3 regions of the Photobacterium gaetbulicola genome follow, and region 1 is predicted to be linked to each of the others. Evidence: riboswitches for the same ligand, from Rfam matches in the RefSeq annotation. Region 1 holds a riboswitch; each other region holds the start of a gene.

Evidence for each region. Region 1 has a riboswitch for thiamine pyrophosphate ahead of thiC (phosphomethylpyrimidine synthase ThiC). Riboswitches for the same ligand answer to the same signal wherever they lie in the genome.
Region 2: it holds a riboswitch for thiamine pyrophosphate, as region 1 does, so the genes downstream of both, thiB (thiamine ABC transporter substrate binding subunit) here and thiC (phosphomethylpyrimidine synthase ThiC) in region 1, are expected to answer to the same signal.
Region 3: it holds a riboswitch for thiamine pyrophosphate, as region 1 does, so the genes downstream of both, thiD (bifunctional hydroxymethylpyrimidine kinase/phosphomethylpyrimidine kinase) here and thiC (phosphomethylpyrimidine synthase ThiC) in region 1, are expected to answer to the same signal.

Annotation. Positions count from the first base shown of each region.
Region 1 is NZ_PYME01000004.1:262,100-272,888, reverse strand. It holds gene C9J03_RS05455 (voltage-gated chloride channel family protein) at 1-996, shown strand, start outside; TPP riboswitch at 1,107-1,204, shown strand; gene thiC (phosphomethylpyrimidine synthase ThiC) at 1,320-3,242, shown strand; gene thiE (thiamine phosphate synthase) at 3,242-4,471, shown strand; gene C9J03_RS05440 (HesA/MoeB/ThiF family protein) at 4,482-5,243, shown strand; gene thiS (sulfur carrier protein ThiS) at 5,251-5,469, shown strand; gene C9J03_RS05430 (thiazole synthase) at 5,470-6,240, shown strand; gene thiH (2-iminoacetate synthase ThiH) at 6,251-7,363, shown strand; gene C9J03_RS05420 (aminopeptidase P family protein) at 7,503-9,290, opposite strand; gene C9J03_RS05415 (LysR substrate-binding domain-containing protein) at 9,446-10,393, opposite strand; gene C9J03_RS05410 (multidrug effflux MFS transporter) at 10,516-10,789, shown strand, end outside.
Region 2 is NZ_PYME01000019.1:40,786-51,574, reverse strand. It holds gene leuB (3-isopropylmalate dehydrogenase) at 1-657, shown strand, start outside; gene leuC (3-isopropylmalate dehydratase large subunit) at 681-2,114, shown strand; gene leuD (3-isopropylmalate dehydratase small subunit) at 2,131-2,733, shown strand; gene C9J03_RS16800 (DUF547 domain-containing protein) at 2,900-3,682, shown strand; TPP riboswitch at 3,762-3,883, shown strand; gene thiB (thiamine ABC transporter substrate binding subunit) at 3,993-4,973, shown strand; gene thiP (thiamine/thiamine pyrophosphate ABC transporter permease ThiP) at 5,011-6,576, shown strand; gene thiQ (thiamine ABC transporter ATP-binding protein) at 6,576-7,295, shown strand; gene C9J03_RS16780 (PhoH family protein) at 7,366-8,742, opposite strand; gene rapA (RNA polymerase-associated protein RapA) at 9,089-10,789, shown strand, end outside.
Region 3 is NZ_PYME01000006.1:56,450-67,238, reverse strand. It holds gene C9J03_RS06895 (cytosine deaminase) at 1-1,245, shown strand, start outside; gene C9J03_RS06890 (S1 family serine peptidase) at 1,292-2,515, opposite strand; gene C9J03_RS06885 (hypothetical protein) at 2,722-3,210, opposite strand; gene C9J03_RS06880 (PhnA domain-containing protein) at 3,466-4,038, shown strand; TPP riboswitch at 4,226-4,322, shown strand; gene thiD (bifunctional hydroxymethylpyrimidine kinase/phosphomethylpyrimidine kinase) at 4,385-5,212, shown strand; gene C9J03_RS06870 (ABC transporter ATP-binding protein) at 5,232-5,999, shown strand; partial or broken gene C9J03_RS06865 (ABC transporter permease) at 6,115-6,828, shown strand; gene C9J03_RS06860 (ABC transporter substrate-binding protein) at 6,874-7,833, shown strand; gene tenA (thiaminase II) at 7,865-8,530, shown strand; gene C9J03_RS06850 (YdcF family protein) at 8,606-9,250, opposite strand; gene C9J03_RS06845 (YaeQ family protein) at 9,353-9,892, opposite strand; gene C9J03_RS06840 (GIY-YIG nuclease family protein) at 10,073-10,348, opposite strand; gene C9J03_RS06835 (YceH family protein) at 10,473-10,789, opposite strand, start outside.

The sequences.
Region 1 (10,789 bases):
GGTGGGGCATCGACTCACTGGCTGGCTCGCAAGTTCAGGCTCAATGAAGCGGATACCCGGTTGATTTTGATTGCCGGTGTGGCGGCAGGTTTTGGTGCCGTATTCGGTACGCCGCTAACAGGCGCAATCTTTGCCCTAGAAGTGCTGGCTATAGGACGCCTGCGCTATGATGCAATTATTCCTGCCTTGTTTGCTGCTATCTTGGCAGATGTCGTGTGTTCCGCTTGGGGAGTGCACCATACCCACTACCGGATAGATTTCCTCGAAACCATTACCCTGTTTGAACATGCTGTCAAAGTAGACCTGCTGATGATCGCCAAGATTGTGATTGCTGCCGTGGCTTTTGGTCTAGCGGGATACCTATTCGGAGAACTGACCCATGCCTTTAAAGATATCTTCAAAGCGACACTCAAAAACCCGTACCTGATAGTGGTTGTTGGTGGCTTGATTGTTATAGCGGCCGTGCAGCTGATCGGTAACTATGATTATATCGGTTTGGGGGTTTACTCGAGCAGGGAGGGAGGTGTCAGTATCTTAACGGCCTTTCAGGAGGGGGGAGCAGAGTGGTACAGCTGGCTACTCAAGTTGCTGCTAACGGCGATTACCCTAGCTGCCGGTTATAAGGGCGGGGAGGTCACACCGCTGTTCTTTGTCGGAGCAACATTGGGCAATACCATGGCATGGGTGCTGGGTGCACCGGTTGATTTGTTTGCTGCATTAGGCTTTCTAGCTGTATTTGCAGCTGCGACCAACACGCCGTTGGCCTGTACCATCATGGGCATCGAGTTATTTGGTGCCGAGCACATGCTGTATTTCGCCATTGCCTGTTATACCGCTTACTACTTCAGCGGACACACCGGGATCTACTCTTCGCAGCGAGTGGCGGTACCTAAGCTGTTTGATTTGGAGGGGGCACCCAAGATCCCCCATAAACTGGGTGAGTTGAGGGAAACCCATTCTTCTTTGCTGAAGACACTTGTGAAGCGTTTCAAATAAATTTGTCGTGCTAAACGGAGTTATGCAAAAGTAGCAAGGCTTTTGCCTTTTAAGTATTAATTTTTGGGGTTCTGCCTTGCCGAGGCGGAACCCCTTTCATATACTGCAAATTCAACTTGTCGGAGTGCCACTTGGCTGAGACCGCATTGCGGGATCCGTAGAACCTGATCAGGCTAATACCTGCGAAGGGAACAAGAGAGACCATCTGTATCACTGTATTCACAGTGGCTGTTTCAGACGACACTATACAGCCTACGTATAGCCTCTTGTTTACGCACCCATCCGCCAAGCAACTTCCCTGTTATGGACCAAAGGAAATTGCTATGTCGAATCGCAAACAAGCGAGATTGGACGCGAAACAATTTATCGACTCATTGACCACCCAGGCTTACCCGAACTCCCGGAAAGTCTATGTCACCGGGAGCCGCGAAGATATCCGCGTGCCAATGCGTGAGATTGCCCTGGCCGATAGCTTGGTCGGTGGAACCAGAGAAGCCCCTGTTTTTGAAACTAATGAACCGGTACGGGTCTATGATACCTCCGGTTTCTATACCGATCCTGAGCAGCCTGCAAATATCTACACTGGCCTGCCTAAGCTTCGTGAAGGCTGGATCGAGGAACGGGGGGACACCGAGTTGTTGGGCGAGCTGAGTTCTCAGTTTTCCAAAGAACGCCTGGCCGATGACACCCTTGATGAACTGAGGTTTGAGCAACAGGCGCGCATTCGCCGTGCCAAGCCAGGCAAAAATGTCACCCAGCTGCATTATGCCCGCCAGGGGATCATCACTCCTGAGATGGAGTTTATTGCCATTCGTGAAAACATGGGCCGGGCGAAATACCGTGATGAGGTACTAAACCAGCAGCACCCGGGCATGGCGTTTGGTGCCAACCTGCCAAAAGAAATCACCCCTGAATTTGTCCGCCAAGAAGTCGCTGAAGGCCGGGCAATTATCCCATCGAATATCAATCACCCTGAAACTGAGCCGATGATCATCGGCCGTAACTTCCTGGTCAAGGTCAACGCCAATATCGGTAACTCGTCTGTCAGTTCGTCGATTGAAGAGGAAGTGGAGAAGTTGGTGTGGTCGACCCGTTGGGGTGGCGATACCGTCATGGATCTCTCTACCGGTCGTAACATTCACGAAACCCGAGAATGGATCATCCGCAACAGCCCGGTGCCGATCGGCACAGTGCCTATGTATCAGGCTCTGGAAAAGGTCAACGGTATTGCTGAGAACCTCAACTGGGAGGTCTTTCGAGATACCTTGCTCGAGCAAGCTGAGCAGGGCGTGGATTATTTCACTATTCATGCCGGCGTGCTGCTGCGTTATGTCCCGATGACGGCGAAAAGGGTTACCGGCATTGTCTCGCGCGGTGGCTCTATAATGGCTAAGTGGTGTCTGGCCCATCACAAGGAAAGTTTCCTGTATGAGCATTTCCGGGAGATCTGTGAAATCTGTGCCCAGTATGATATCGCCTTGTCACTGGGAGATGGCCTGCGTCCTGGATCGGTGGCTGATGCCAATGATGAAGCGCAGTTCAGCGAGCTGCGTACCTTGGGTGAGCTGACCAAAGTTGCCTGGGAATATGATGTTCAGGTGATGATCGAAGGGCCGGGGCATGTACCGATGCACATGATCAAAGAGAACATGGAAGAGCAGCTCAAGCACTGCCATGAAGCACCGTTTTATACCTTGGGGCCTCTGACGACCGATATTGCACCGGGCTATGACCATATTACCTCCGGCATTGGTGCAGCCATGATAGGTTGGTATGGCTGTGCCATGCTGTGTTATGTCACACCAAAAGAACATTTGGGCCTACCGAATAAAGAAGATGTAAAGGTGGGGCTGATCACGTACAAGCTGTGTGCCCATGCGGCAGACTTAGCAAAAGGCCACCCCGGTGCTCAAGTGCGCGATAACGCCTTGTCGAAGGCTCGCTTTGAGTTCCGCTGGGAAGATCAATTTAACCTGGCTTTAGATCCTGAAACGGCTCGAGCCTACCATGATGAAACCCTCCCTCAGGAATCCGGCAAGATCGCCCATTTCTGCTCGATGTGCGGACCGAAATTCTGTTCGATGAAGATCTCGCAAGAAGTCCGTGACTACGCGAGCGGGCTGGAGAAAGCCGGTGATTTGGCCGTGCGGATGTTGGATGACCCCCTTGAGGGCATGCAGCAAAAAGCCGATGAGTTCCGGGCCAAGGGGAGTGAGTTATATCACCCAATCAAAGAGGAAAGTTAATGAACGCGTTGTGTTTACCCGATCACTTGGCGCCATTACTGATGCATATCGAGCCGTTGTTGGCAGCGGCTGATAAATACCAGCTTGGTGAAGCCGTCAGTATGGAGTGGAGCGGATCGGAGGTGGTAGACATTCACCTTGAAGGTGAAACCTTCTCGGTGGCGTTTAATCCGTCTGAAAGTGTGGCGAAGGGGTTGGAAGTGCGTGATCAGTGGCTCGCCCCTTATCCGACCTTGGCAGAGATGCAGCAAGAGGTCGCAAAGAATCCAGCTTTGGTGGTTTGCGGTCTGCCGACAGAGCGAGGCTGTGTCGATATCTGGCACCATCTCGGAGAAGCGCGGGGCGTATATTGCCATCATGCCGGGGCCAGTGAGCCGCAACGAGCCATGCTGCTGGCTGCGCTGGCATTGGACTACCCGCTGGAAGATGCGGTCACACTATCGCGTGCCCATGCCCGTGGTTACCTTGAAAGCCATGCTGATGGCTATGGCGAAACCGGATGGCCGATGGTGCGCGCCTTGTTTCCGCGCCCGCTGACGGCCAATCATCCTGAATGCAATGAGCTGGGCTGGGCCAGCAAAGAAGTGGCGGTGGCACCGTTTGCGACCGTAGAACGCGATAAGCTGGCGTTGTATCCGGTGGTCGATACCGCAGAGTGGGTTACTCGTTTGCTGGAGCTGGGGGTGAAGACGACCCAGCTTAGGATCAAAGATCCGTTTGAGCCCACTTTACCGGCGCAGATCAGCACTATCGTTGAGGCAGGTAAGCAGCATAATGCCCAGGTGTTTGTAAATGACTACTGGCAGTTGGCCATTGCTCACCAAGCTTATGGTGTTCACCTTGGGCAGGAAGATCTGGAAACGGCTGATCTGGCGGCGATCCAGCAAGCAGGACTGCGGCTAGGTCTCTCGACCCATGGCTACTACGAAATCCTGCGTGCCGCGGAGTTTGCCCCAAGCTATATCGCACTGGGTCATATCTTCCCGACAACCACTAAGGATATGCCATCAAAACCGCAGGGGCTTAACCGCTTGGCGCTTTATCAGAAGCTGATAGGTGACGCGTTCCCAACTGTGGCGATTGGCGGCATTGACTTGACCCGTGCCGAGCGTGTCTGGCGTACCGGGGTCAGCAGTGTGGCAGTTGTCCGCGCTGTCACCCAAGCCGACGACCCGGCGCAGGCTGTCACGGCATTTGGCGATATCTTAGTGCGTAACGCGGCCGAGTAGGAAGGCAACTATGCTCAGTGATCAGGAATTTCTCCGTTATAACCGTCAGATCATGCTGCCGCAGATCGGCGAATCTGGCCAGCAGTCACTGTCCGACGCCCAAGTTTTGCTGGTTGGTGCTGGCGGTTTGGGATCGGCTGCGGCTTTGTATCTTGCAGGTGCAGGAGTTGGCAACTTGGTGATTGCCGATGATGACACTGTCGATAGCTCCAACCTTCAGCGCCAGGTGGTCTATCGCGATAGCGATCAGGGCAAAGCCAAGGCACCGATGGCAGCGGAGCAGTTGCAGGCGTTAAATCCGCATATCCGTATCCGGGCGGTGAAAGCCCGGCTGGCTGATCAGCGGTTGGCGATGGAGGTATCGCTGGCTGACGTGGTGCTCGATTGCTCTGATAACTTAGCAACACGATACGCCGTCAATCACGCCTGCTTCAAGGCCAATAAGCCCTTGATATCTGGAGCGGCGATCCGCTGGCAGGGGCAGTTGATGGTTTTTGATTTCCGGCAGGGAAAAGGACCTTGCTATCACTGCTTGTTTCCGCGCCAGGCTGGGACGATTGATGAACCACAGAACTGCAGCAATTCCGGGATCGCCGGGCCGGTGGTCGGCACGGTCGGCAATTTGCAGGCATTGGAAACCATTAAATTATTGACCGGTGCTGGCGAGGTGGGCTTTGGCACGCTGCGCCAGTTCGATGGTCTGACGATGGGCTGGCAAGCCTTTCAATTACCAACAGATAGAGCGTGCCCGGTTTGCGGCACGGGAGAATAGAACCATTATGACGACATCGACGCTGATCCAGGTACGGGTCAATGATAAATCAGTCGAGGTTCCAGAAGGCCAGTCTCTCAGCGCATTGTTGACGCAGCTGGAGATGCCGGTGCAGGCCACGGCCGTAGCCTTGAACGAAGATATTGTCGCCCGCAGTGAGTGGGAAACAACATTACTAAGCGCCGGCGATCGCATCGCCTTGTTCCAAGCGATTGCAGGAGGATAAATGCTAACTATCGCTGATAAGACGTTCTCGTCACGCCTGTTTACCGGTACCGGTAAGTATGCCAACCGCCACACCATGGCTGAATCAATCATCGCTTCGGGCTCCGAGTTAGTGACCATGGCCCTTAAGCGCGTGGATATCGAAAACCGTGATGATGATATCCTGGCGCCGCTAATTGAGGCTGGGGTAAACCTGCTACCCAATACTTCTGGTGCTAAGAATGCCAAGGAGGCAGTGTTTGCGGCCAAGCTGGCTCGAGAAGCGCTGGGTACCAACTGGTTGAAATTGGAAATTCACCCGGACCCGAAGTACTTGATGCCTGATCCGATCGAGACGTTGGCGGCGGCGGAAGAGTTGGTCCGTGAAGGATTCATCGTGTTGCCATACTGTCACGCTGATCCTGTTTTATGTAAGCGCCTGGAAGAGGTGGGTTGTGCGGCGGTGATGCCGCTGGGTGCACCGATTGGCTCCAACAAGGGGTTGGCTTCGCGCGATTTCCTCGAAATCATCATCGATCAGGCCAAGGTACCGGTGATTGTCGATGCCGGTATTGGTGCGCCATCTCATGCCGCTGAGGCTATGGAGATGGGGGCGGATGCAGTGCTGGTAAATACGGCAATTGCAGCGGCAGCCGATCCTGTTGTGATGGGGCGTGCCTTCAAGCTGGCGGTAGAAGGTGGTCGTATGGCTTATGAGGCGGGTTTGGCGGGAACGGTCAACCATGCTATTGCCTCTAGTCCGCTAACGGCGTTCTTGGATCAGCCAGCTTAAGGAGCTTGCGATGAGTTTCGTTGATGAGTGGAAGCAGCTGGAATGGGATGATATCCGGATGTCCATCTATGGCAAGACGGCGGTGGATGTCGAGCGGGCGCTGCGCAAGCCCAAGCGTGATCTGGAGGATTTCAAAGCCTTGATCTCACCGGCGGCAGAGCCTTATCTCGAGCAGATGGCGCAGCAGTCGGCAGCATTGACCCGTAAGCGCTTCGGCCATACGGTGTCGTTTTATATCCCGCTATACCTGTCCAATTTGTGTGCCAATGCGTGTACCTACTGTGGGTTCTCGATGGAAAACCGCATCAAGCGTCGCACTTTGGATATGGCTGAGATTGAGCGCGAGTGCGAGGCGATCAAGGCCAAGCAGTTCGACAGCATTTTGCTGGTGACCGGTGAACATGAGCGCAAGGTCGGGATGGAATATTTCCGTGCAGCACTGCCGGCAATCAAATCCCATTTCAGTTATCTGGCAATGGAAGTTCAGCCGCTGGAGCAGGATGAGTATGCCGAGCTGAAGACCCTCGGCCTGGACGCGGTCATGGTCTACCAGGAAACCTATTGTGCACCGACTTATGCCCAGCATCACTTGCGCGGCAACAAGATGGACTTTGAATACCGGCTGGAAACGCCGGATCGTCTGGCCAAGGCTGGCATCGACAAGATTGGTATCGGGGCACTGATTGGCCTCGAGGAGTGGCGTACCGATAGCTTCTTTGTTGCCGCACATCTGGATTACCTGGAACGAACCTACTGGCAGACCCGTTATTCGATCTCTTTCCCGCGCCTGCGTCCTTGTGAGGGGGGGCTGCAGCCCAAATCGGTGATGAATGACCGTCAGCTGGTACAGCTGATCTGTGCCTACCGCCTGCTTAATCCTGAAGTAGAGCTATCGCTGTCGACCCGTGAATCGGCGCAGTTCCGTGATAATGTGCTGCCCTTGGGGATCACCACGATGTCGGCAGAGTCCAAGACCCAGCCGGGCGGCTATGCCGATGATGTGCCAGAGCTCGAGCAGTTTGCGATCAGTGATGAGCGCCCGGCTGCCGAAGTGGCCTCGGCGGTTAAGCAACGTGGTTTTGAAGTGGTGTGGAAGGACTGGCACCACGCCTATTCGGGTTAACAGACCGTAGTTATTTGGCGCTAAACCTGCAGGGTATAAATAACAAAACGCCCGCACAGCATCCCTGTGCGGGCGTTTTCTTTACATTGTTGGCATTGCAGCAGTTGGTGCTATGCGACCAACAGCAGTTAACTGACTATCACCGTGCTAGCGGGGCGGTTGCCTGCTCAAGCCAAGCTAGATCATCACCTTGCAGCGAAGGGCTCAGTACGTCGAACACGGTTTGATGGTAGTTGTTAAGCCAGTTTAGCTCGGCGTCTGTCATCAGAGACAAGTCAACCAGGCGACGGTCGATAGGCGCGCGGGTCAGTGACTCGAAGCCCATTACTGTCATGTCGCCGGCGGTTTCGACTTCGACAACCAGCTCTAGGTTTTCGATACGGATCCCGAAGGCATCTGCACGGTAGTAACCCGGTTCGTTCGACAACACCATACCCGGCAGCAGGGCGGTAGGGTTGTGCACTTTGGCAATGCGCTGCGGACCTTCGTGAACACTCAGGAAGTGGCCGACGCCATGGCCGGTACCGTGATCGTAATCGAAGCCGTGGGCCCAAAGATGCTGGCGGGCAAGGGCATCAAGCTGTGAGCCGGTGGTGCCTTTCGGGAAACGGGCAGAGGCCAGGCCAATATGGCCTTTAAGCACCAAGGTGAAGGTCTTTTTCACTTCATCGCCCGGCTTGCCGATGGCGATGGTTCGGGTGATGTCGGTAGTACCGTCCGGGTACTGGCCGCCTGAATCCACCAGGTAGACGTTGTCCATTTCCAGCACGCTAGGCTCTGGCTGGTTATTGTGGTTGTAGTGGCACATCGCCGCATTGCCGGCAGCGGCCGAAATGGTATCGAAGCTGACATCGGTGCAGCTACTGTCTTCGCTGCGGAACTGCCACAGCTTGTCCGACAGGGTTCCTTCGTCGAGCAAGTTGCCCTGGGCAACTTGGCTATCGACCCAAGCCAGGAATTTGCTCACGGCCACGCCGTCGCGGATATGGCAGGCCTTCATGCCGGCAATTTCTGTCGGGTTCTTGGCGGCTTTCGGTAGCAGGCAAGGGTCGGCAGCCTCTAGCAACGTGGCCTTGGCATCGCGCAGGGTTTGGCTGGCCCAGGCATTGCTGGTGGCTGGGTCAACCAATACGGTTTTGCCCGAAAGTTGCTTGAGGCCTGCTTCCAGCGCATCTGGCGCGTGGACGCGGACACCAGTGCCAACATGGTCGGCAAAGCCTTCTGGCAGGCGGCTTGGGTCAATGTAGAAATCCACGCTTTGATCGGCATGAAGCAGTGCGGTGGAGAGCAGCACTGGCAGGCTCGGCACATCGCTGCCGCGGATGTTGAGTAGCCAGGCAATACTGTCAAGTTGGGGCAGCAGTACTGCATCGGCTTTCTGCTTGGTGAGCTCGGCGGCAATTTGCTCGCGCTTGTCGCTGCTGCATTGGCCGACGAAGTCCAGTCCCATCAGTTTGGCCTGCGACAGCGTCGCCGCTGGGCGATCTGACCACAGTTGCTCGATTGGGTTGTCGCCAATACTGACGAGTTCCAATTCACCGGCTACTTGCTCTTGGGTACGAGTTAGCCACGCGGCACTGTGGAGGCGCGGGTCGATAGCGATTTTGCTGTTGGCCGCGAGGTTGTCCAATGCCCACTGGACCGGCGGCTCGTCAATCAGATGGCGGTATTCGTAAACGTCGCCCGGTACCTGCTTGCGGACCTGAACGACATAGCGGCCGTCGACGAACATCGCCGCCTTGTCGCGGGCAATCACAGCCATACCAGCAGAGCCGGTAAAGCCGGTCGCCCAGTGCAGGCGCTCGTTGTGGGCCGGGATATATTCGCCCAGATATTCATCTTCGTGCGGGATCAAAAGGGCGTCGAGCTGGTGGGCTTCCAGCCATTGGCGGATCTGCGCGACGCGCTGCGAGATAACTGCTTGCATGGGTGTCTTTTTCCTTTCACTGAGTCACCGTCCGTGTGACGGCTAAGAGGCCAGCCTGAATAACGAACACGCCTTGCCATTTGCATTCATGGTGAGGCCGTGTTGGCTGTTCAGGCTGATCTTCCTAAATTAGCGCTTTTGCGTAATAGCTGCAATTAGCTAACAGACAAATCACGGCAGCGCGAGGTGATAATTTGCCGTAACCAGCTATGGCCAGGGTCTTTTTCTTGATGTTGATGCCAGAACAAGGTGTAGGCCATAGGAGGAAGTGCTGACGGTAGCGGTAATACCGCCAAGTCCAGCTGGGCGCTGATGTAGTCGGCAAAGTGGCTCGGGGCGGTGAACACCAGATCGGTGTGGGTACACAGGCTGGCGGCACTGTTGAAGTCCGGAACATACATGGCGATATCCCGCTGCAGCCCGCGTTCGGCCAATTTGTAGTCGAGCAGCCAGCGATCATCATTGCCGCAGCGTACCTGGATATGTCGCTGCCGGAGGTAGCAGTCCTCATCCCATGGTTGCGACAGGATAGGGTGGCCCTTACGTACAAGGCAGCACTGGGTATCGCGGCATAGCTCGGTAAACACAATTCCTTTCGGCGGCATCAGGGTCAGCATCGCATCTTTGGGGTTGAGATCCTTGCCGGTGATCCCGAAGTCCACTTCGCCGTTGGTCAGCTTGTCGAAGGTGTTCGACTCCCAGGCCTGGGTATCGAGGATGATATTCGGGCCTTCGGCAAAAATATCCCCGAGGAACTGCGGCAAGAACAAGGGGTAGGCACTTTCGACCAGCGCCATGCGGAAGTGGCGGTCACTGGTGTGGGGCTCGAAACTGGCCGGGGCGGTTAGGTGCTCGATATCCCTAAGCAGTTGTTCGAGCATGGGCGTCAAGGCCATGGCGCGCGGGGTGGGTTTCATGCCATGGGCGGTACGGACAAACAAGGGATCGTCGAATTGCTCGCGTAGCCGGTTGAGGCTTTTGCTGACGGCAGATTGGCTCAGACATAGCCGCTTGGCGGCCAGGGTGACGCTGCCTTCTTCTAGTAAGACATGGAGACAGACCAAGAGGTTGAGATCCAACCTGGCGAGTTTTTCAAATGACACGGAACCATCCTCCCCGTAAAAGCCATGATATTCCTAAATGGAAAATCGGTGTTGAATATATACCATTTCTATTCATATCTCGAACGCCGTACACTGCCGCCATTGCTCAACAGGATAATACTATGCAACCGAAACACTCTGCGGACAAACGGCTGGTGGCCTTGATGGTGACCCTGGTGCTGTTCAGCCCGCTTGCCATTGATATCTATCTGCCGGCGCTGCCGGCGATGGCGGACACTTTTGCGGTCGATTTGACCCGGGTCCAAGATACCGTGACCTGGTTTATGTTCAGCCTTGGCCTTGGCCAGTTGCTGGCAGGCCCTTTGGCTGACCGCTTCGGCCGTCGTCCCATTGCCCTTGGCGGTATTGCGATTTACGGCGCGAGTGCGGCGCTGG
Region 2 (10,789 bases), on a different contig from region 1:
TACTTCGGCCAGCCAAAAGGCCGCGAGGGGGAAGGGCCTCAAGAGAAAGCCTACGACACCGAAATTTACCACCGCTTTGAAATCGAGCGTATTGCCCGTATCGCGTTCGAGTCAGCGATGCTGCGTAACAAGAACGTGTACTCCATCGATAAAGCCAACGTCTTGCAGAGCTCTATCCTATGGCGTGAAGTGGTTGAGGAAGTGGCCAAAGACTACCCGGAAGTCACACTGAACCACATGTACATCGACAACGCGACCATGCAGCTGATCAAGGATCCCTCGCAATTCGACGTAATGCTGTGCTCGAACATCTTCGGCGACATCATCTCGGACGAATGCGCGATGATCACCGGTTCGATGGGGATGCTACCTTCCGCCAGCCTGAACCAGGACAAGTTCGGCATGTACGAACCAGCTGGCGGCTCGGCACCAGATATCGCTGGCAAAAACATTGCCAACCCAGTCGCACAAATCCTGTCTGCCGCCCTGATGCTGCGCTACAGCCTGGGCGAAGAGCAGGCGGCACGCGCTATCGAACAAGCGGTATCGCAAGCACTGGAAGCCGGTGAACTCACCGCAGACCTAGCGGGCAACGGCCCGGCACTGAGCACCAGCGAAATGGGCGACAAGATCGCCCAGTACGTCCGCCAAGCCTAATCGCAGCAAGGAGCAAACGAGCAATGTCTACGACCAAAGCGCCTCAGACGCTATACGAAAAAATCTACGATGCCCACGTTGCGGTTGCCGCCGAAGGCGAGAACCCGATCCTATACATCGACCGCCATTTGGTGCACGAGGTAACTTCACCGCAAGCCTTCGACGGCTTGCGTGAAAAAGGCCGCAAGGTACGCCAGGTGGGCAAAACCTTCGCCACCATGGACCACAACGTCTCGACCCAGACCAAAGACATCAAGGCCTCTGGCGAAATGGCCAGGATCCAGATGGAAACCCTGGCCAAGAACTGTGAAGAGTTCGGCGTCACCCTTTATGACTTGAACCACAAATATCAAGGCATCGTCCATGTCATGGGCCCCGAGCTGGGCATCACCCTGCCGGGCATGACGATTGTCTGTGGTGACTCGCACACCGCGACCCACGGTGCATTCGGCTCACTGGCCTTCGGTATCGGAACTTCGGAAGTCGAGCATGTACTGGCGACCCAAACCCTCAAGCAAGCCCGCGCCAAGACGATGAAAATCGAAGTCAAAGGCAAGGTGGCTGAAGGCATTACCGCCAAAGACATCGTACTGGCAATCATCGGCAAGACCACGGCAGCCGGCGGTACCGGCCACGTGGTGGAGTTCTGCGGTGAAGCCATTACCGACCTGACCATGGAAGGCCGCATGACGGTCTGCAACATGGCTATCGAGCTCGGTGCCAAAGCCGGTCTGATCGCCCCAGACCAAACCACTTTCGATTACATCAAAGATCGCAAGTTCTCACCGGCGGGTGACGATCTAGAAGCAGCTATCGAATACTGGAAGACCCTGAAAACTGACGACGATGCCAAGTTCGACACCGTGGTCACCCTTGATGCCAAAGACATCAAACCGCAGGTCACCTGGGGCACTAACCCAGGCCAAGTGATTGCTGTCGTTCAACCCATTCCGGCGCCGTCTGACTTTGCCGATCCGGTCGAGCAAGCATCTGCAGAAAAAGCATTGGCTTACATGGGCTTGGAAGCCGGCAAGAAGCTGTCTGACTTTGCTATCGACAAAGTATTCATCGGCTCTTGTACCAACTCGCGTATCGAGGACATGCGTGCCGCCGCGGCCATTGCCAAAGGCCGCAAAGTCGCCGCCAACGTACAGGCATTGGTCGTTCCTGGCTCGGAGCAGGTGAAAGCTCAGGCTGAAAAAGAAGGCCTGGACAAGATCTTCATCGAAGCCGGTTTTGAATGGCGCCTGCCGGGTTGTTCAATGTGCCTAGCCATGAACAATGACCGCCTGGGCCCGGGCGAGCGCTGCGCCTCAACCAGTAACCGTAACTTCGAAGGCCGTCAGGGCCGTGACGGTCGTACCCACTTGGTGAGCCCAGCGATGGCGGCAGCGGCGGCGTGTGCCGGCCACTTTGTTGATATTCGCGAACTAGACAACGTTGCAGTGACGGCTTAAGAGAAGGAACGAGACAATGACAGGATTTAAACAACACACCGGTTTGGTCGTTCCTTTGGATGCCGCCAACGTCGATACCGATGCCATCATCCCCAAGCAGTTTCTGCAGAAAGTGACCCGCACTGGTTTTGGCAAGCACCTGTTCCATGACTGGCGCTTCCTCGACGATGCCGGCGAGCAGCCAAACCCTGAGTTTGTGATGAATGCGCCACGCTACCAAGGTGCCAGCATTTTGCTGGCACGCGAAAACTTCGGCTGTGGCTCATCTCGCGAGCATGCCCCATGGGCACTGGCCGATTACGGTATCCAGGTGATGATCGCACCGAGCTTTGCCGATATCTTCTACGGCAACTCGATCAACAACCAGATGGTGCCGGTTCGCCTGACCGAGCAGGAAGTCGATGCGATCTTCCAGTACGTCGAGGCCAACGAAGGCGCGGAGATCACGGTAGACTTGGAGGCGATGCTGGTGACAGCCAACGGCAAGCAGTACAGCTTCGAAATTGACGAATTCCGTCGCCACTGCCTACTGAACGGCTTGGACAACATCGGCCTGACCTTGCAGCACGAAGACAAGATTGCCGAGTACGAGAGTAAGATCCCTGCGTTCTTGGCATAACGTCATCACCGTATTCGCTCCATACAAGTAACACTACCGCCCCAGTTCATTATGGCTGGGGCGTTTTTTGCCTTTTTTGCAATAAGATCTTGGTATATCGGGTCGACTAAGCTAGTGACACCCAGGTAATTTGTATTCACTTGGCAGAAATAACCGAGGATACCCTATGCGTCTTTTTATCAGCCTGCTGCTTCTCATCTTATCAGCGAGTACCTTTGCTGCCCCCAAAGCCGCTCTCTGGCCCTACTGGCAGCAATACGCCACTACCGACTCGCAAGCGGTTGACCACAGCCGCTGGCAGCGCCTGCTCGATGAGTATCTGGTTGTCCAGCCCAACCAAACCCTGTTTCGCTATAACCGGGTATCAGATGGCGACAAGTACGAACTAAACCGCTACCTGCGCGACCTGGCCAGGCTGGATCCGCACCAATTAAACCGCAACGAGCAATTTGCTTACTGGGTTAACCTTTACAACGCCCAAACCGTCAAATTGATCCTCGACAATTACCCCGTGTCATCCATCACCAAGCTGGGCGGCTTTTTCAGCTTTGGCCCCTGGGATGAGCAAGTACTTACCATTAACGGCAAGCGGTTGTCCCTCAACGATATCGAGCACCGCATCTTGCGCCCGATCTGGCGCGACCCGCGCATCCATTATGCGGTCAACTGTGCCAGCCTAGGCTGTCCGGATCTCCAACCGGAGGTATTTACGGCCAGCAACCTCGAGCGCTTGCTGGACAAGGCGGCCACCCGCTTTATCAACAGCCGCAAGGGCGTCAACCCGCAGGACGACAAAACCCAGTTGTCTTCGATTTATGACTGGTACGGCAGCGATTTCGGCTCGACATCCCAACTTCAAAAACACATCAACCAATACCGCCAAGGAGCCCCCATTACCCTTGGCAAAGTCAGCTATGACTACGACTGGTCGCTCAATGAAGCCAAATAGCCTGCCGCTCCCCGAGCCTGATCCAGCATAATCATACGTTCCTGCTGGCAACCCGCTGTCCGGCACATTACAATAACAGGCGTTCTCATTGGGGAGCGCTTGCCTGGTAAATGCCATGAGCAAGCTGCTGAGATTGCTGCGGCAAGACCCACAGAACCTGATCCAGTTAGTACTGGCGTAGGAATTGAGTTCGATACGGTAATCCGTCTTATCCCGCCGGGTTGGCATGATGCCTGCCTGCGGCTCAACCCTGTGCCGCTCGTACGATTATTTTTCCTCTTGCCGGACGCAAGAGCATCAGGAGCGCATAGTGAAAAAATTACTCCCACTCGTTACTTTGGTCGCCATGCCGGCACTGGCTGCGGACAACACCCTTACGGTTTACACCTACAGCTCTTTCGCCTCTGACTGGGGGCCGGGACCAGCTATCGAACAAGCGTTCGAGGCACAGTGCGAATGCAACCTGGAATTTGTCGCCCTGGATGACGGGGTGTCGATCCTCAACCGTGTCCGCCTCGAAGGCAAGCGCACCAAAGCCGATGTATTGCTTGGGCTCGATAACAACCTGATTGCCGAGGCCAAGAAAACGGGCCTGCTGGCCGAGCACCAAGTGGACACCAGTAAACTCACCCTGCCAAACGGCTGGAGCGATACCACCTTCGTGCCTTACGACTATGGTTACTTTGCCTTTGTCTATGACCGCACCAAACTGGACAACCCGCCGAAAAGCTTGGATGAGCTGGTCAGCCGTGATGATCTGACTATCATCTACCAAGATCCGCGCACCTCGACGCCGGGCCAGGGCCTGATGCTATGGGTAAAGTCAGTCTATGGCGACCAGGCACCGCAAGCCTGGCAGCAGCTGGCCAAGAAAACAGTCACGGTTACCAAGGGCTGGTCTGAGGCCTACAGCATGTTCCTCAAGGGCGAGTCAGATATGGTGCTCTCTTACACCACCTCGCCTGCCTATCACCTGATTGCCGAGCAGGACGATAAATACCAGGCCGCCGACTTCAGCGAGGGCCATTACATGCAAGTGGAAGTGGCGGCCAAACTCAAAACCAGCCCTAACCAGACGCTGGCCGACGAGTTTCTTGCCTTTATCCTGACCCCGGAGTTCCAGTCCGTGATCCCGACGGGCAACTGGATGTATCCGGTAACGGCTGTCGCCCAGCCAGCCGAGTTCAAGGTTCTCACCCTGCCGGGCAAGGCCCTGGAGTTTTCTGCCGAGGAGGTTGCCAAGCAACGCAGGAACTGGGTACGCGAGTGGCAACAGGCTCTGACCAAGTAGCAGGCACTCACTTTTGAACACACGCAATACCCAACTGATGCCCGGCCTTGTCACCGCCGGGCTTATCCTGTGCCTGGTGATCAGCGCCCTTGGTGCCCTGGTCAATGAGGCCAGTGCTCTCGACATTGCCTCGCTATGGCACGATCCCTACCTACGCCATATTACCGGTTTCTCCTTTACCCAGGCCCTGCTTTCAACCCTACTGAGCACGCTGCCGGCGATCCCGGTTGCCTATGCCCTGTCACGCCGGCAATTTCCCGGCAAAGCCTTGCTGATGCGGATCTTTGCCATGACCCTGGTGCTGCCGGTACTGGTCGCGGTATTCGGCCTGCTGGCGATCTACGGCAACAATGGTGTGCTAACCGGGGTACTGGCAATGCTGGGCTGGCAGGGCAGCTTTTCACTCTACGGCCTGCAGGGGATCTTGTTGGCCCATGTTTTCCTCAACCTCCCTCTGGCAGCACGGCTGTTTGTCCAAAGCCTCGAAGGGATCCCCTTTGAGCAGCACCAATTGGCCACCCATCTCGGTATGTCGAGCTGGCAGACCTTCCGCTTCGTTGCCTGGCCACGACTGCGCCAGCAACTTCCCCATGTCGTCAGCCTGATCTTTATGCTGTGCTTTACCAGCTTTGCGGTCATCATGGCACTGGGCGGCGGCCCCAAGGCAACCACGATTGAGCTGGCTATCTACCAGGCCCTGCGCTACGACTTCGACCTGGCCGGCGGTGCGATTCTCGCCCTGTGGCAGATGCTGCTGTGTTGCAGCCTGGTGCTATTGAGCCAGCGCTTTGCCAAGCCGCTGGCGACCTCGAGCCAATCCATCACAAGCCGGCGCCAGAGCCAGTTTGACAGTCTGGCCAGCCGCTGCTGGGACTGGGGCTGGATCGGGTTGGCCCTGCTGCTGGTACTCCCCCCGCTGATTGCGGTCATCCTTGCCGGGTTCAACAGCCAAACCCTCACCTCGCTGCGCAGCCCCGGGCTGTGGCAGGCAGTATTCAACTCACTGCGGATCGCCAGTCTGGCTTGTCTTTTGGCAGTGGTTGGCGGGGTGGCAATCCTTCTGACCAGCAGGCAATGGCGGCTTCGCCACCAGCGCTGGCAGGCTGATGGCCTGGATCTGATCGGCACCATTATCCTGGTCACGCCGGGGCTGGTCCTGAGTACCGGGATCTTCCTGCTGCTGCGCCAGTTCACCGATGCGTTTGCCGCCGCTTTCTGGGTTGTCATCGCAGTCAATGCCCTGATGGCGCTGCCGTATGTACTCAAAACCCTCAGCCAGCCCATGCTCCACGTTGCCCAGCAATATGATCCCTTGTGCCAAAGCCTCGGGATGGCCGGGCTATCGCGGCTCAAGCTGGTGGAATGGCGGGCCTTGAAAAAGCCATTTGCCCAGTCTCTGGCGATCGGCTTTGTCCTGTCACTCGGTGACTTGGGCGCAATCGCGCTGTTTGGCAGCCAGGATTTCCAGACCCTGCCACTGTATTTGTTCCAGTTACTCGGCAGCTACCAGATGGACGCCGCCGCCGTGGCTGCCCTGATCCTGCTCACCCTTAGCCTCGGTCTCTTCTCCTTGGTTGAAAAACTGATCATCCGGACTCCATGATGTTAATTTTGCAGCGCCTACAACATTGCTTCCATCACCCCAAGCAACCCGGCCAATCTACCCAGCTCTGTTTCGACCTCAGCGTAGAGACCGGAGATATTGTCGCCCTGCTCGGCCCGAGCGGTGCCGGTAAAAGTACCCTGCTTGCCATGGTGGCAGGCTTCCTCGCCCCCGACAGCGGCACGCTGACGGTCAACGGCCAGCCTATCGTCCAGCAGCACCCGGCCCAGCGGCCGCTCTCAATCTTGTTTCAGGAGCACAACCTGTTCCCCCACCTGAGTGTGTATGAAAATATCGGCCTCGGCTTGAACCCGTCCCTCAAGCTCAGCAACGAACAAAAAGAGCAAGTGGTGGTCGCCGCGGCGAAAGTTGGGCTCCAGGGCTACCTTGACCGCCTGCCGGAGCAACTCTCCGGCGGCCAGCGCCAGCGGGTGGCATTGGCACGCTGCCTGATCCGCCAGCGCCCTCTACTGCTGCTTGATGAGCCGTTCTCGGCCCTGGATCCGGCACTGCGCAAGGAAATGCTGGAGCTGGTCAGCAAACTGGCCCGGGAGCAGGGAACGACCGTGCTGATGGTCACCCATAGCCCAGAAGATGCCCTGAAAATTGCCGACAAGTGCGCCTTTATCTACCAGGGGCGGGTGAAGGTGTTTGGTCCGTGCCGGGACGTTTTGGCCGCCTCCAGCGATCCTGCCCTGGTACATTACCTCGGCCACTGAGGGGCATGAACGGAAAAGCGAGCCAGATGGCTCGCTTTTGCTAATAGGTTACAGATAAGACCTGCAGGTACTACAGGTTTTCCTCGGCGAACTCAGCCAACCGGCTGCGGACAACGCCATTGAGGTAAATATTGGCACTGCCCTCGAAATTCTTGAAACGCTCGACGATATAGGTCAAGCCCGACGTAACAGGAGACAGGTAACTGGAGTCAATCTGGGCCAGGTTACCGGAACAAACCAGCTTGGTGCCCTCCCCGCAGCGAGTGATGATGGTTTTGATCTGGGAGGCGGTGAGATTCTGACACTCATCCAGTAATACAAATGCATTCTGGATAGAGCGCCCGCGCATAAAGTTAATCGATTTAAATTGAATATTGGCCTTGTCGTAAATGTACTTCATCGAGCCATCGGTACACACATCGTGTTTGTGCAGAGCCTCCATGGTATCGGTGACCGCCGCCAGCCATGGCATCATTTTTTCCTCCTCGGTACCGGGCAGGTAACCGATAGATTCGGCAATCTCAGGGGTGTTACGGGTCACGATGATCTTGTCGTACATCCCTTTTTCAATCACTTGCTCCAACGCGGCCGCCATGGCCAGAATGGTTTTACCACACCCGGCAGGACCCGTTAGGATCACTAGGTCAATCTTCGGATCCATCAAGGCATCCAGGGCCATGCCCTGATAGATGTTTTTCGGGTGGATCCCCCAGGCCTGGCGGCTTAGCATCCGCTCGTGGCCGATATCTTTCAAGGTCAGGGTTCCTGCGTCAATCGACTGGATCCGGCCAGCAAAGTCACTGTCCTCGTCAATCAGGTATTGGTTGATAAATGGCGCCTCGAACAACTCCGCTGGCAGAGTATGCACGGTCGAGCGTCCTTTCTTCTCCGAATAGCATTCACCGACCCGCTCCCAGAAGTTGCCACTGAACTGATAGAACCCCTTGGTCAGCATCTTGACATCGTCAATCAGCTGGTCGGTGCGATAGTCGTCGACAAAGCAGACCCCGGCCCCTTTGGCACGCAGCCGCATATTAATGTCTTTGGTGATCAGTACCACTTCTCGCGGGGCGTAGTGGGCTTGGAGAAATAGTACGCCATTGAGGATACGGTTATCCCCGGCCTTGTCGGCAAAGGCGTGGACCGTTTCGGTGACTTCGTAATCGGCAAAAATGGCAACCTTGCCAAGCTCGCCGCCTTGTGGGCTGAGGGGAATACCCTCGGCGATTTGCTCGGGGGTGGCGTCATGAAAGATGTCTTCCAGGGTGCGGATGGCAACCCGGGCATCACGGGAAACATCCCGTTTACTGTCCTTGATGCGATCGAGCTCTTCGAGCACCGTCATCGGAATAACAACATCATGCTCTTTGAAGGAATAAACTGCGAGGGGCTCATGAAGCAGAATATTGGTGTCTAGAACGAAAACTTTCCTGCCAGCTTCATCCATAGGTACCTCCTTGGTAACAAAACGGTGGGTGCACCACCAGGGTATTTCCTGTGCCCGCCAAACGGGAGTAATACTATTTAAGACCGGAGATAATTAAAAAAATGTGACAGTTACAGTTTGGTACTTTCTTGTCACAATGACCGTGACCTTGCTCACGGCTTGCAGTAACATTACTCCCCTTTTTACCGGTGCGGATTCTGGCTTACACTTATATACCGATACTCACTGCCAGCGGCAGCTGATGGATACCATCTAGTACGGTATTACTTTGAGTGTAGTTCATAAATGCTGGTGCATCGGCTTAGCATTTTCCTTAATTTCAAATAATTAGAAGGTTTTTACCACTATGCCATTTGCTTTGGGCCAACGTTGGATCAGTGATACTGAAAGTGATCTGGGTCTAGGTACGGTCGTGGCTGTCGATGCCAGAACCGTGACTCTGATGTTCTCAGCCAGTGAAGAGAACCGACTTTATGCGCGCAATGATGCCCCCGTGACCCGTGTAATGTTCAATGTCGGTGATGTGGTTGAAAGCCATGACGGCTGGTCGCTCAATGTCGAACAGGTCGACGAAACTGGCGGCGTCTTTACCTACATCGGTACCCGTACCGATACTGGCGAAGAAAATGTCGCCCTGCGTGAGATTTTCCTTAGCAACCAAATCCGCTTCAACAAGCCGCAGGACAAACTGTTTGCTGGCCAGATTGACCGGATGGACCGCTTTGCGTTGCGCTACCGCGCGCTCAAGAACCAGTACGAACAACACAAGAGCCCGTTGCGTGGTCTGTGCGGCATGCGTGCCGGCCTGATCCCCCACCAGCTGTACATCGCCCATGAAGTCGGCCGCCGCTATGCGCCGCGCGTTCTGCTGGCCGATGAAGTCGGCCTGGGTAAAACCATCGAGGCCGGGATGATCATCCACCAGCAGGTGCTCTCTGGCCGCGCAGAACGTATCTTGATCCTGGTGCCGGAAACCCTGCAGCATCAATGGCTGGTGGAGATGATGCGTCGTTTCAACCTGCACTTCTCGATTTTCGACGAAGAGCGCTGTGTCGAGGCGTTTGCCGATTCAGCCAACCCTTTCGACACCGCCCAATACGTGCTGTGTTCATTGGACTTCCTGCGCAAGAGCCGCCGCCGCTTCGAGCAAGCGCTGGATGCCGATTGGGATCTGCTGGTGGTTGATGAAGCCCACCACCTTGAGTGGAGCGAAGACAAACCGAGCCGCCAGTACCAGGTGGTAGAGGAGCTGGCCGAAAAGGCACCGGGTGTGCTGCTGCTGACCGCAACCCCGGAGCAATTGGGCCACGAGAGCCACTTTGCCCGCCTGCGCCTGCTCGACCCGGATCGTTTCTACGACTACGAGGCTTTCGTCGAAGAAGAGCGCCAGTATGCCCCGGTCGCCGATGCGGTATCCCGCCTGCTGTCTGGTGAGAAGCTCGACAACGACGCCAAGAATACCTTGGTGGAGCTGCTGCCAGAGCAAGATATCGAACCGATGCTGCGCATCATCGAAGCCGCTGATGTTGATACCGAACAACAGCAGACCGTTCGCCACGAGCTGATCGACAACCTGATGGACCGCCACGGTACCGGTCGCGTGTTATTCCGAAACACCCGCGCCGCTATCAAGGGCTTCCCGCAGCGCCACCTCAACATGTACCCGCTGGAATTGCCGTCGCAGTACCAGACGGCCATGCGCGTTGCCAGCATGATGGGCGGCAAAATGAGTGTGGAGCAAAAGGCTTTCAAGCTGCTGTACCCTGAAGATATCTACCAGGAGTTCGAAGGTGACTCTGCGACCTGGTGGCACTTCGATCCACGCGTAAACTGGCTGTTGGATATGCTCAAAGCTAACCGCCAGGAAAAAGTGCTGGTGATCTGCTCTCGCGCCCAAACAGCCCTGATCCTCGAACAGGCTCTGCGTGAACGCGAAGGGATCCGTGCCACCGTGTTCCACGAAGGCATGTCGATCATCGAACGCGACAAGGCTGCCGCCTACTTCGCCCAGGAAGAAGACGGTGCTCAGGTACTGCTGTGTTCTGAG
Region 3 (10,789 bases), on a different contig from region 1:
GGCAAGGATGGCCTGCATCAGATTCTGATTAATGAAGGTAAATTCCACTCAATCAAGCCAATTGAGGAGCAAATTGACTTTTCAGGCACTGTTATTGATGGTGAAGGCGGTATGGCGGTACCACCTTTCTGTGAACCTCATATTCACCTTGACACCACTCAAACTGCCGGGGAGCCTAACTGGAATATTTCAGGTACTCTGTTCGAAGGAATTGAGCGCTGGGCCGAGCGTAAGTCGATGCTCTCCATCGCAGATGTGAAGGCGCGTGCCAAACAGACCCTGAAATGGCAAATCGCCAATGGTGTTCAGCATGTCCGTACCCATGTCGATGTATCAGACCCAACTCTAATCGCCCTAAAAGCGATGCTGGAAGTTCGAGAAGAGATGAAAGAATGGGTAGATATCCAAATCGTGGCATTTCCACAAGAAGGTATCCTATCCTACCCCAACGGCAAAGAACTTCTGGAAGAGGCAGTCAAACTGGGGGCCGATGTCATTGGCGCAATACCACACTTCGAATTTACCCGTGAGTACGGTGTAGAGTCGCTTCATTATGTATTCGAGCTGGCGCGCAAATATGATCGCCTCATCGACGTTCACTGTGATGAAATCGATGATGAGCAATCACGCTTCGTGGAAACCCTAGCGGCACTTGCCCATAAATTTGAAATGGGTGACAAAGTCACTGCTAGCCACACGACGGCGATGCACTCATACAACGGTGCTTATGCCTCACGCCTGTTCCGTCTGCTGAAGATGTCGGGGATCAGCTTCGTAGCTAACCCATTGGTGAACATCCACCTACAGGGCCGTTTTGATGACTATCCAAAGCGGCGCGGTGTCACCCGTGTAAAAGAGATGCTGGCATCTGAAATCAACGTCTGTTTTGGGCATGATGATGTGTTTGATCCATGGTACCCACTTGGTACAGCCAATATGATGCAAGTTCTGCACATGGGGCTGCATGTATGCCAAGTAATGGGCTACGATCAGATCAATCAATCTCTGGATCTGATTAGCACAAATTCTGCTCACACTCTGAACATCCAAAACCGTTACGGTATCGAACTGGGTAAGCCGGGTAATCTGCTTATCCTTCCAGCTGAAAGTGGTTTTGATGCAGTACGACGTCAAGTCCCTGTCCGCTACTCAGTACGTGGCGGCAAGGTGATTGCAGAAACCCAACCAGCCGTCACACATATCCAGTTAGCAGAAGGGAAAGAGCCAGTAACATTCTGCCGCTAACGAAATCAGCCACCCTTTGGGGTGGCTGATTCATTTGGACTAAATCTCAATCATACCGCTTTTTGCAACAAAGCAATATCAACAGACAGACAAGACTGAAAATATTCACTGCTCCCCCACCATCAGCGATGAGCGCGCAATTATTCGGGCTGATGCCTGACACGTTAGGATTACAGTCTTCGTCCGTTTTTCCATCACCAGACTCACCACCACTTCCTCCCTCCCCCTCATTATTGCCTCCTTCGATAAAGTCGGGATTCGTCACTGGCGCCTCAGGAATCGTACCCACATTTTTCTCAATCCATTCGTAGTAATTCCCGACTCGAGCGTAAAATCCAGGTCGAAGATACGCACCGCAAACTGGGGTGCCGACAGGCCCGCCACTTACGATGCCAAGTTGAACCCAATCGCCGTCAGAGTTCTTTGCCACCAAGGGGCCGCCACTATCGCCTTTACAGGAGTCAGGGCCATAGTTTAGGGGGGCACCAGTATGGTCGAACAAGACATCAGGTGGCAAAGCACATACTTTGGTTAAGTTTGTTGGGCTATCAATAACGTAATGTGCATCATTTCCTCTTTCCAGCAAATTAAAGCAGTCAGCTATAGGCAGATAAGATAAATTAGCCTTCATCAATGTATCAGATATACCTGTCCCATCACTCTTTGTTGACCCCCAGCCAGAGACCATTACATTTTCTGGTCGACTTGCCTCATTCCACTCGCCACTTAATTTAGACTCTAATCCTTGGGCAACTTGACTATTTGCTAGTTTAATCGAGCTGACCCTGGGAAATGGAAAAGAGCGATTTACCCGAAGTAATGCAACATCATTATCCAGCGCTAACTGAGTGACTTCTTTTATTTCTTTTCCGTCATCATCCACGGTAATACTGATTACAGCATAGGGCGAATAATCAGGATGTACGACTACATGACTAACCTGATATAAGTCTGAAGGATCAGTCACTTCACTCCCTAAAGTGCCGACCATCACCGCTAAATTATTCGGCGGCACCGTATATTCATTGCCGATATCTCCCTGTACAACACAGTGGGCAGCTGTTAGCACCCACCTCTCATTGACTATACTCCCACCACAAAAATGTGAAGTATCCGCTGTCGTATTTCTTAGAGATGCCATCCATCTCAAATCATCACCCGGCCTGACCGGTGTACCACCCACAACATAACTTTCAATATCTGCACCGTGTCCTATTGCTGAAATACTCATCAATAAACCGACAAGGCCGCCACCCCATATCCCTTTCATTATTTTTCACCCATTTAATCCCGTAGGTATCTGTTTAAAATAACAAACTGAATTAATACGTAGTCAGGGGGACGAATGAATTGCGAGGCGGCTAATAAAATATAACGACAAGAATGAAAGAGCAGCATTGTTTTTATTACACAGCCACAAAAAAGCAAAGCGAGCCTGAGGTTAGCTCACTTTGCTTGTTAAGAACTAGCTGGAAACTATAAGCCTATGCTTGCACAACTAACTCGTTCAATATCAAAATTGGCGTAGGTCTCACCTAAAAAGTCAGCTGCCAGTTTGGGGTAGAAACCATTATCGTACGCGCGCCTGACTTCATCCATATCAATGGTATAGAGTTTGATGCCGAGCTTTGTCACTTCATCCGGTACGCAAACTGTATTGCTCCCCGCGCCAAAGCAAACATCTCCTCTTGTATCTATAACACCACAGTCAGTATCATCTATATCTATGCCTAATGTTCCCAACTTGTTATCCAAATCGGCTTCCGAGCCAGCGGGAAACTCATCGGGTAAAGTGATCGGGTACGTATTTTCGATGCTTTCAATACTGGTATACCCTTGCGCTCCCGCAATTTCAGCCCCGGTGACGGCAAATACTTCAGCATTGCCCGAAAGCGTATTAACCACATCCTCATCATCACATCCAATAAGTGCTAAAGCTGAAAATAAAAACAGTGCCTTTTTCATAACTTTTCCTATTGTTCTATCTATAACTGCTTGGATAGGCTCTTAGAGCTTAGTCTCATTTCAACATTACACCCTACAATTTTGTTGCATTATTTTTACTTAACTTTTTAATTCGGCTGTTTTTTGTCCGTAAATAGATGAGAGTATTGTGATCTTGATCTTCATTCCTTTTCTTCTCAAAATTAAATGGCATAATAAACCGAACAATTACCCGTATGGGTAAGGAACACCATTACACTTCCTTGGAATATTCCTATGAGCATTGAATCTATCGTTAAAGAGCGCGCTGGCGCTAAGTGTGAACTATGTGGTTCAGAAGACAGTCTGAGCGTTTACGAAGTACCTGCTTCTCCTGACCAAACCGCAGGTAGCTGTGTGATGGTATGCGGTACTTGCCGTACAGAAATCGAAGACGCAGAAACACTGGATCAGAACCACTGGCGTTGCCTAAACGACAGCATGTGGAGCCAGGAGCCAGCGGTTCAGGTTATGGCTTACCGCCTACTTAAACGTCTATCTTCTGAAACCTGGGCACAAGACCTGCTAGATATGATGTACATGGAAGAAGACATGATCGAGTGGGCAGAGAAAGGTATCGCCCTTGCTGAGCTAGATGCAATTAAAACCGTTGATGTAAACGGTACACCACTTGAGGCTGGTGACAACGTAACCATCATCAAGGATCTACCAGTTAAAGGCTCAAACCTTGTGATCAAACAAGGTACAGCTGTACGTGGAATCCGCCTGACAGATAACCCACTGCATATTACAGGCAAAGCTGCAGGCACCAACATGGTTATCATCGCAGCATACTGCAAAAAAATGTAATTGAATGGGCAGCCATCTCATGGCTGCCTGTCTCCCCTCCTGTTTTTCTCCTTTCCCCCTCATTTTATTCCTAACATGTTTGCTCTGCGGTAAAAAACATGTTTAGATTACTCGCATCTTCAGGCAGATATGCCAGAAAAAACTTTTTTAAGGTCAATATCTGTTTTTGACCGAATAAACAAAATTTATCCGTTAGTCGGGGAGCCAAGCGCTGAGACCACGTAGTGGGACCCGTTGAACCTGATCCATTTAATAATGGCGTAGGGAACTAGCTAGACTGCTCTATTTCGCCCCTTATATAGGGTCGATGGCAACGGCTACCTTGCGTCTAAAATTAGAGGTAGTTATGCCAATATCATCAAACACTCCTATTACCCTTACCATTGCTGGCTCTGACAGTGGCGGCGGAGCTGGTATCCAGGCCGATATCAAAGCAATCTCAGCGACAGGTGGCTATGCCTGCTCGGTAATCACCGCCCTAACCGCACAGAACACTCAAGGTGTCTCCGGTATCCAGGCCATTGACCCGGCCTTTGTAGAGCAACAACTGGATGCTGTCTTTACCGATCTCGATGTTAAAGCGGTAAAAATTGGCATGTTAAGTGATGCGAATATTATTCGTATGGTCGCTAGCAAGCTGCGCCAATACCAACCGAGATTTTTGGTAGTAGACCCGGTTATGGTGGCAACAAGCGGCGACTTGCTGCTTGAACAGGATGCCATCTCAACGCTAAAAGACGAGCTGCTTCCGCTTGCCGATGTGATCACCCCAAACCTGCCTGAGGCTGCTGCGCTGATTAGCAGCCGCCTGCCAGAGAACGAGCAGCAAATGGCTGACATGATCTCTGCTTTACGAGCAATCGGGTCCCGTTCGATTCTGCTAAAAGGGGGCCACTTGGAAAATGACACCTCCAGTACTGATTTGCTGATCCTCGAAAATGATGTCGTGCGTATGAGCACGCCGCGAATCGCAACCCGCAATACGCACGGTACCGGGTGCACCCTGTCAGCTGCTACGGCTTCTTTCCTTGCTCAGGCGTATCCGCTAGAAGAAGCCGTTAAGCATGCCAAAACCTACATAACCAAAGCAATCGAAAATGCAGATGCTCTCCAGATTGGCGCTGGTCACGGCCCGGTAAACCATTTCTTTGCTGGCCATTTTAAGCCCGAGTAAACATGGAAGCGTTACACCGATGAACAAGACTTTTACGGCTCATACCAAGGGAATGACAGTCTGTATCGAGCAATTAACACTTAGGTACAATGATGCCCATTCTCCTCTGTTCAACCAGTTAGATATTAAGCTTCCGGCTGGGCAATGGACTTGCCTGCTCGGTAAAAGTGGTTGTGGGAAGACTACTCTGCTTCGCCACCTGGCAGGGCTTCTCGAGGACAACGTTGCCTGGAGCGGTTCGATAACCACCAGCAATGATTGGCCGTTGGCTGGCAATCTTGCCTATATGGCACAACAAGATCTGCTGTTGCCATGGCTCAATGTCCTTGGCAATGTCTGCTTGAGTACCCGCTTCGGCGCTAGTCAAGACGCCAATATACCGAAAGCCATGGCATTGCTCGATGCGGTGGGGTTGGCTGACAAAGCCGAGGTCATGCCTAACCAGCTCTCAGGGGGGATGCGCCAACGTGTCGCTCTGGCCCGTACCTTGATGCAAGACAAACCCGTAGTATTGATGGATGAGCCCTTTTCAGCACTCGATGCCGTAACCCGCCATAAACTACAGTCACTGTCTGCACGCCTGCTTGCTGGAAAAACCGTCTTGTTGATAACCCATGATCCGCAAGAGGCACTTCGTCTTGGGCACCATATCTACATGATGGCAGGCTCACCAGCCTCAATGAGTGCCTTGCCGATCCCGTCTGGTCCCCCACCAAGGCAATTTGACGGCGAACTTGCTGCCCACCAGCAAGGAATTATCAACCAGCTGGAGAATGACTATGCCTGAACCTGTCCTATCGTCAAAGCTACCAAACCCCATGCTAGAGCAGCAGGCCGTTAGTCAGGCGTTTCGCAAGGGAAACAGTACCGTCTTGTCATGGCCAATTACCCGCTTTGTCACCAGCATGGCGATCATCTTGGGGTTGTGGCAGGCCTGCGTGGTACTGTTCGGCTTGCCCCCCTTTATCTTGCCTGGCCCCGTCGCCGTGCTGTCCAAGCTGGTCGAACGCGCGGATGTACTCTGGCATCATACCATTGTCACAGGAACAGAAGTCGTATTCGGCCTTCTTCTGGGCTTGGCTATGGGGCTATTTTTCGCTCTGCAAATGCTGCTATTCGAGCCTTTGCGCCGTTGGCTCCTGCCAGTATTGATCACCAGCCAGGCCATACCGGTATTCGCTATTGCGCCCATTCTCATGCTGTGGCTTGGATACGGCATGGCATCAAAAATTGTCATGGCAGCTTTGATCATCTTTTTCCCGGTCACCACCTGCTGCTATGACGGACTTCGCCATACCCCCAAAGGCTACCTGGACTTGGCAATGACCATGGGGGCGACCCGCTGGCAACAGCTATGGCAAATCCGTCTTCCCGCAGCCCTGCCTGCTTTAGCTTCAGGGGTACGGGTTGCGGTTGTCGTTGCCCCCATTGGTGCAGTCATCGGCGAATGGGTAGGCTCAAGTGAAGGACTGGGCTACCTCATGCTCCAAGCCAATGCACGGATGTTTGTCGATGAGATGTTTGCCGCATTGTTTATCTTGGCCTTTTTCTCCATCAGCCTGTACTTCATCACCGACTTTTTATTAAAGAAAGCCATTCCATGGCAGAGCCAATAGTTAATTAACGGAATGTTTTTCTTCGCTCAACAACAAGGAAATAAAATGAAAGCCACTCTTTATTCAGCGGGTAAACCGCATCTTATTGCTGCCGCAGCACTTATGCTGGCATCCTTCAGCTCGTCGGCACAAGAAAAAGTCACTCTCATGTTGGACTGGTTCGTCAACCCCAACCACGGCCCGATTATTCTAGCTCAAGAAAAAGGGTGGTTTGCTGAACAGGGTTTGCAGGTTCAAATTCAAGAACCCGCGGATCCAAGTGTGCCGGATAAGCTGGTGGCCGCAGGCCGAAGTGATCTTGCAGTGTCTTACCAGAGCACGCTTATCTCCAGCACAGCTGCAGACCTTCCTCTGGTGCGTTCAGCCACATTGATCTCGGGCCCGCTGAACTCCCTGATCGTACTGGACAAGTCAGGAATTAAATCACTGGCTGATTTGAAAGGTAAAAACATCGGCGTCGCAATTGGCGGGAACGAAGATGCTACTGTAGGTACCATGCTTCGCTCAGAAGGTGTGGATATGGATAGCGTAAAAATTATCAATGTTGGTTGGGCACTATCCTCTTCGCTGGCTTCTGGAAAAGTGGATGCCATTTGGGGCGGCTTGCGCAACTTCGAGCTTAACCAACTCGCAATCGAAGGCTACGACGCAACGGCCTTCTACCCGGAAGAGCACGGTGTGCCACCGTACGACGAGCTTATTTTTGTTGCCAATAAGCACAAATACAACCCAGAGACCATTAACAAGTTCAACACAGCTATCGAAAAAGCAACGGTATACCTGATCAACCACCCGGAACAGGCATGGAAAGAGTTCGTTGCCTACTCGCCAGATACGCTGGACAACGATCTCAACCGTCGAGCCTGGGAAGATACTCTTACTCGCTTTGCCCTTCGCCCGGGAGCGGTAGAGCTAAAGCGCTATGATGAATACGCCGAGTTCATGAAACAGCACAACATCATAAAAACACTACCAAAAGCCAAAGATTACGTGCTGACGTATTAAGCGTAATGCATTTCGCGAACAAGGACACACCATGAAGTATCAAGATCTGATCAACCATTGCCAACAAGACTGGGGCGATTACACCGAGCACGAATTTGTCAATCAGCTGGCGACAGGTGATTTGAACAAGTACGCCTTTTTCCACTACCTGAAACAAGATTATTTGTTCTTAAAACACTATGCCCGAGCATACGCCCTCGCTATCTTCAAATCCTCAACCTTGGCTGAGATGCGAGAGCCACTACCAGGCTTGAATGCATTGCTTGAGTCGGAGATGAATCATCACATTGAGTATTGCCAAAGCTGGGGGCTGTCAGCCACAGAGATGGAAGCTGAGCCCGAAGATTTCGGCACCGTCTGTTACACCCGTTATGTATTAGATACGGGTATGGCTGGCGATCGCACCGACCTATTTACAGCTCTGGCACCCTGCGCGATTGGCTATGCGGTTGTGGGACAGCGGCTAAAAAAATGGTCTGAAACCAAACTTGAAGGTAACCCATATCGCAGCTGGGTTGAACTCTACAGTGGTGAAGAGTATCAATCTGGGGTCGCAGAAACCATTCGCCGTTTGGATACCATGCTGGAAGAAATTCCGCTTGAAAGTCAACGAGGCCAGCGCCTATGTGAAATATTCAAAACCGCTACCCGTATGGAAGTCGCTTTCTGGGAGCAGGGCATGAATGCTGCGCGATAAAAAGCAATAAACAAAATAAAAGCCCTGTCTTTTGAAACAGGGCTTTTTTAACGGCAATACAAAACCGATTCAATCCTAGCCAAGTAGGTGTTCCTCGAAGCCCAGCTCAACCAATTGTTGATAAGCCTGCCAAACCTCATCAGGAATGTCTTGCTCTACCGAGTAGCCATAAGACGGATAGACCCTTATTCGCTGTAGATCTCCGAGCATGACATTAATCACATCGCTGTATGACAATGTCTCGTTGGGGTATTCGTCAAAACCAATCGGCGGCGAAGATACAAGTACCTTCTTACCTGGCCAGTTCTGCTGGAATGTAGCGTAAGCACGCCGTTCCATAAACGGCTTTTGCACGATGATAAAACAGGAAGGATCTAACCCCTTCACCTCAAGCAAGGCTCGGGTAAACTGGACATTTTCACCGGTATTGGTGGATTGAGGCTCAATCAGAATGGCATGCTCCGGCACACCCATATCCATAGCCACTTCTGCAAACGCTTCAGCCTCTGACCCCTTGAACATCCCCCGCGTCAATTCACCTTCACCGCCAGAAAAAACGATGTATGGGGCATAGCCATCGAGAAACAATCTTGCTGCATGCTCGGCGACTCGAATGTCGTTACTACATAATACAAAAATGCAGTCGCTTGGCGAGAGCGTGTTATTAAGATGATGATAATTCCACACTTTTGTTGCTAAAGCATGCACACTTGATGCCATTGCAATACTCCTTATTGCTGAAATCGCGAAAACGTACCCTAAAAGGCTATGATGCAAGGATTCTGTGACTGATGCGTGACATTCGACAGCGATAGAGCGGTATTAGCGAAGCCACCACTCTGGCGCCAAGGTACAGCTTTTATCACCGGCCATCAACCAACCCTGCTCAGCTTCAATGGTTAGCTGAAGGTTCATAGTTCGCTCAACCAGTGTTTCTAATTCCGCTAGCGTTTCGTCATTGAAAAACACCACGGAGATATTACCGTACTGGCTTACTTTTGCCTGATGCTGCTTCCACCAAACCGGGGCCGCATTGTCACCATAAGCAACAATAATGACTTTTTTTGCCTTGTGAGCAGCTTTCTTCAAACGCTTCTCGTCTGGCAGGCCCAGATCAATCCATAGTTCAATTTCATCACTAAGGTTTTTCTGCCAAAGCGCTGGCTCATCGGCTTCACAAAGCCCCTTAGTGAACTGCAATTCCTCATCAGCATTAAACCCCCATGCTATGAGTCTAAGCATCAAACGTTGTAGGGTCTCTGATGGGTGGCACGCCAAGGTGTGCTGCTGGTCGATGTAAACATGGCGATCTAGATCAGCAACATTGAACTGGGCTTTGTAGATAGTGGCTTTAAGTGCCATAAAATTATCCTGGGAAAATAAAATAATAATATAAAAATGATAAACGCAGTGTAGTTTGAACAAGGAGAAGGTTCAATTTCAATTGCCTGACATACGCGCAAATATCAATCAACAAATGAATTTAAGTTAAAAAAAGACAAATATTATCTATTGGTACGTGTTCTCAGCGACTTCAGTTCATCACTTAACCAAGCTAAATACGCTAAGCCCACGAGCAACTAACTGCTCCTTTTTGCACTTCGATAGGCGCTTGATACGATATTCAAGTTGCATGGCCAGTCGTTTATCACCGACACACTCCGACCATACCAACTGCAGTGGGCCTTTGCCCTTCAAAAATTTGGCTCCCCGCTTGGTAGAAACGTGCTCGTTGAACCGTCTTTCTACATCGGTCGTCACACCGCAATACAGCTGATCGGCAGCCGTCCTAATTAAATAGACCGACCATTCACCCATTTTATTTTTTTGGTTATCGCAATTGGCAGGTTGGTTGCTTTCAGACCCCGTCATGCTAAGTTACTACCTTCACAAAAAAGCCCAGCAATTGCTGGGCTGGCAACATAGATCGCTTATTGGACACTTATGAAGTTAAAGATTCAAGCATTGCCTTGAGCTCTTCCACTTCTTTCTTAAGCTCTGCAACCTCGTCTTCCAAGGCCGTCAGCCGCTCAGAAGACGGTGACGATGGGCTTCCTACCGCAGCGCTTTGCTGTTGTAACGCTTCAATGTCAACTTCGCCACTGAACAGATGCATATAGCGGAAATCTCGCTTGCCCGGCTCTTTAGGCAATTGGATAACAAACGGCCCTTTCGGGTGCTCTGATAGAGTACTCAGTACGGCTTCCACTTCTTTGACATCGGCAAAGTTGCACAATCGATTGGTGCGGGTACGCAACT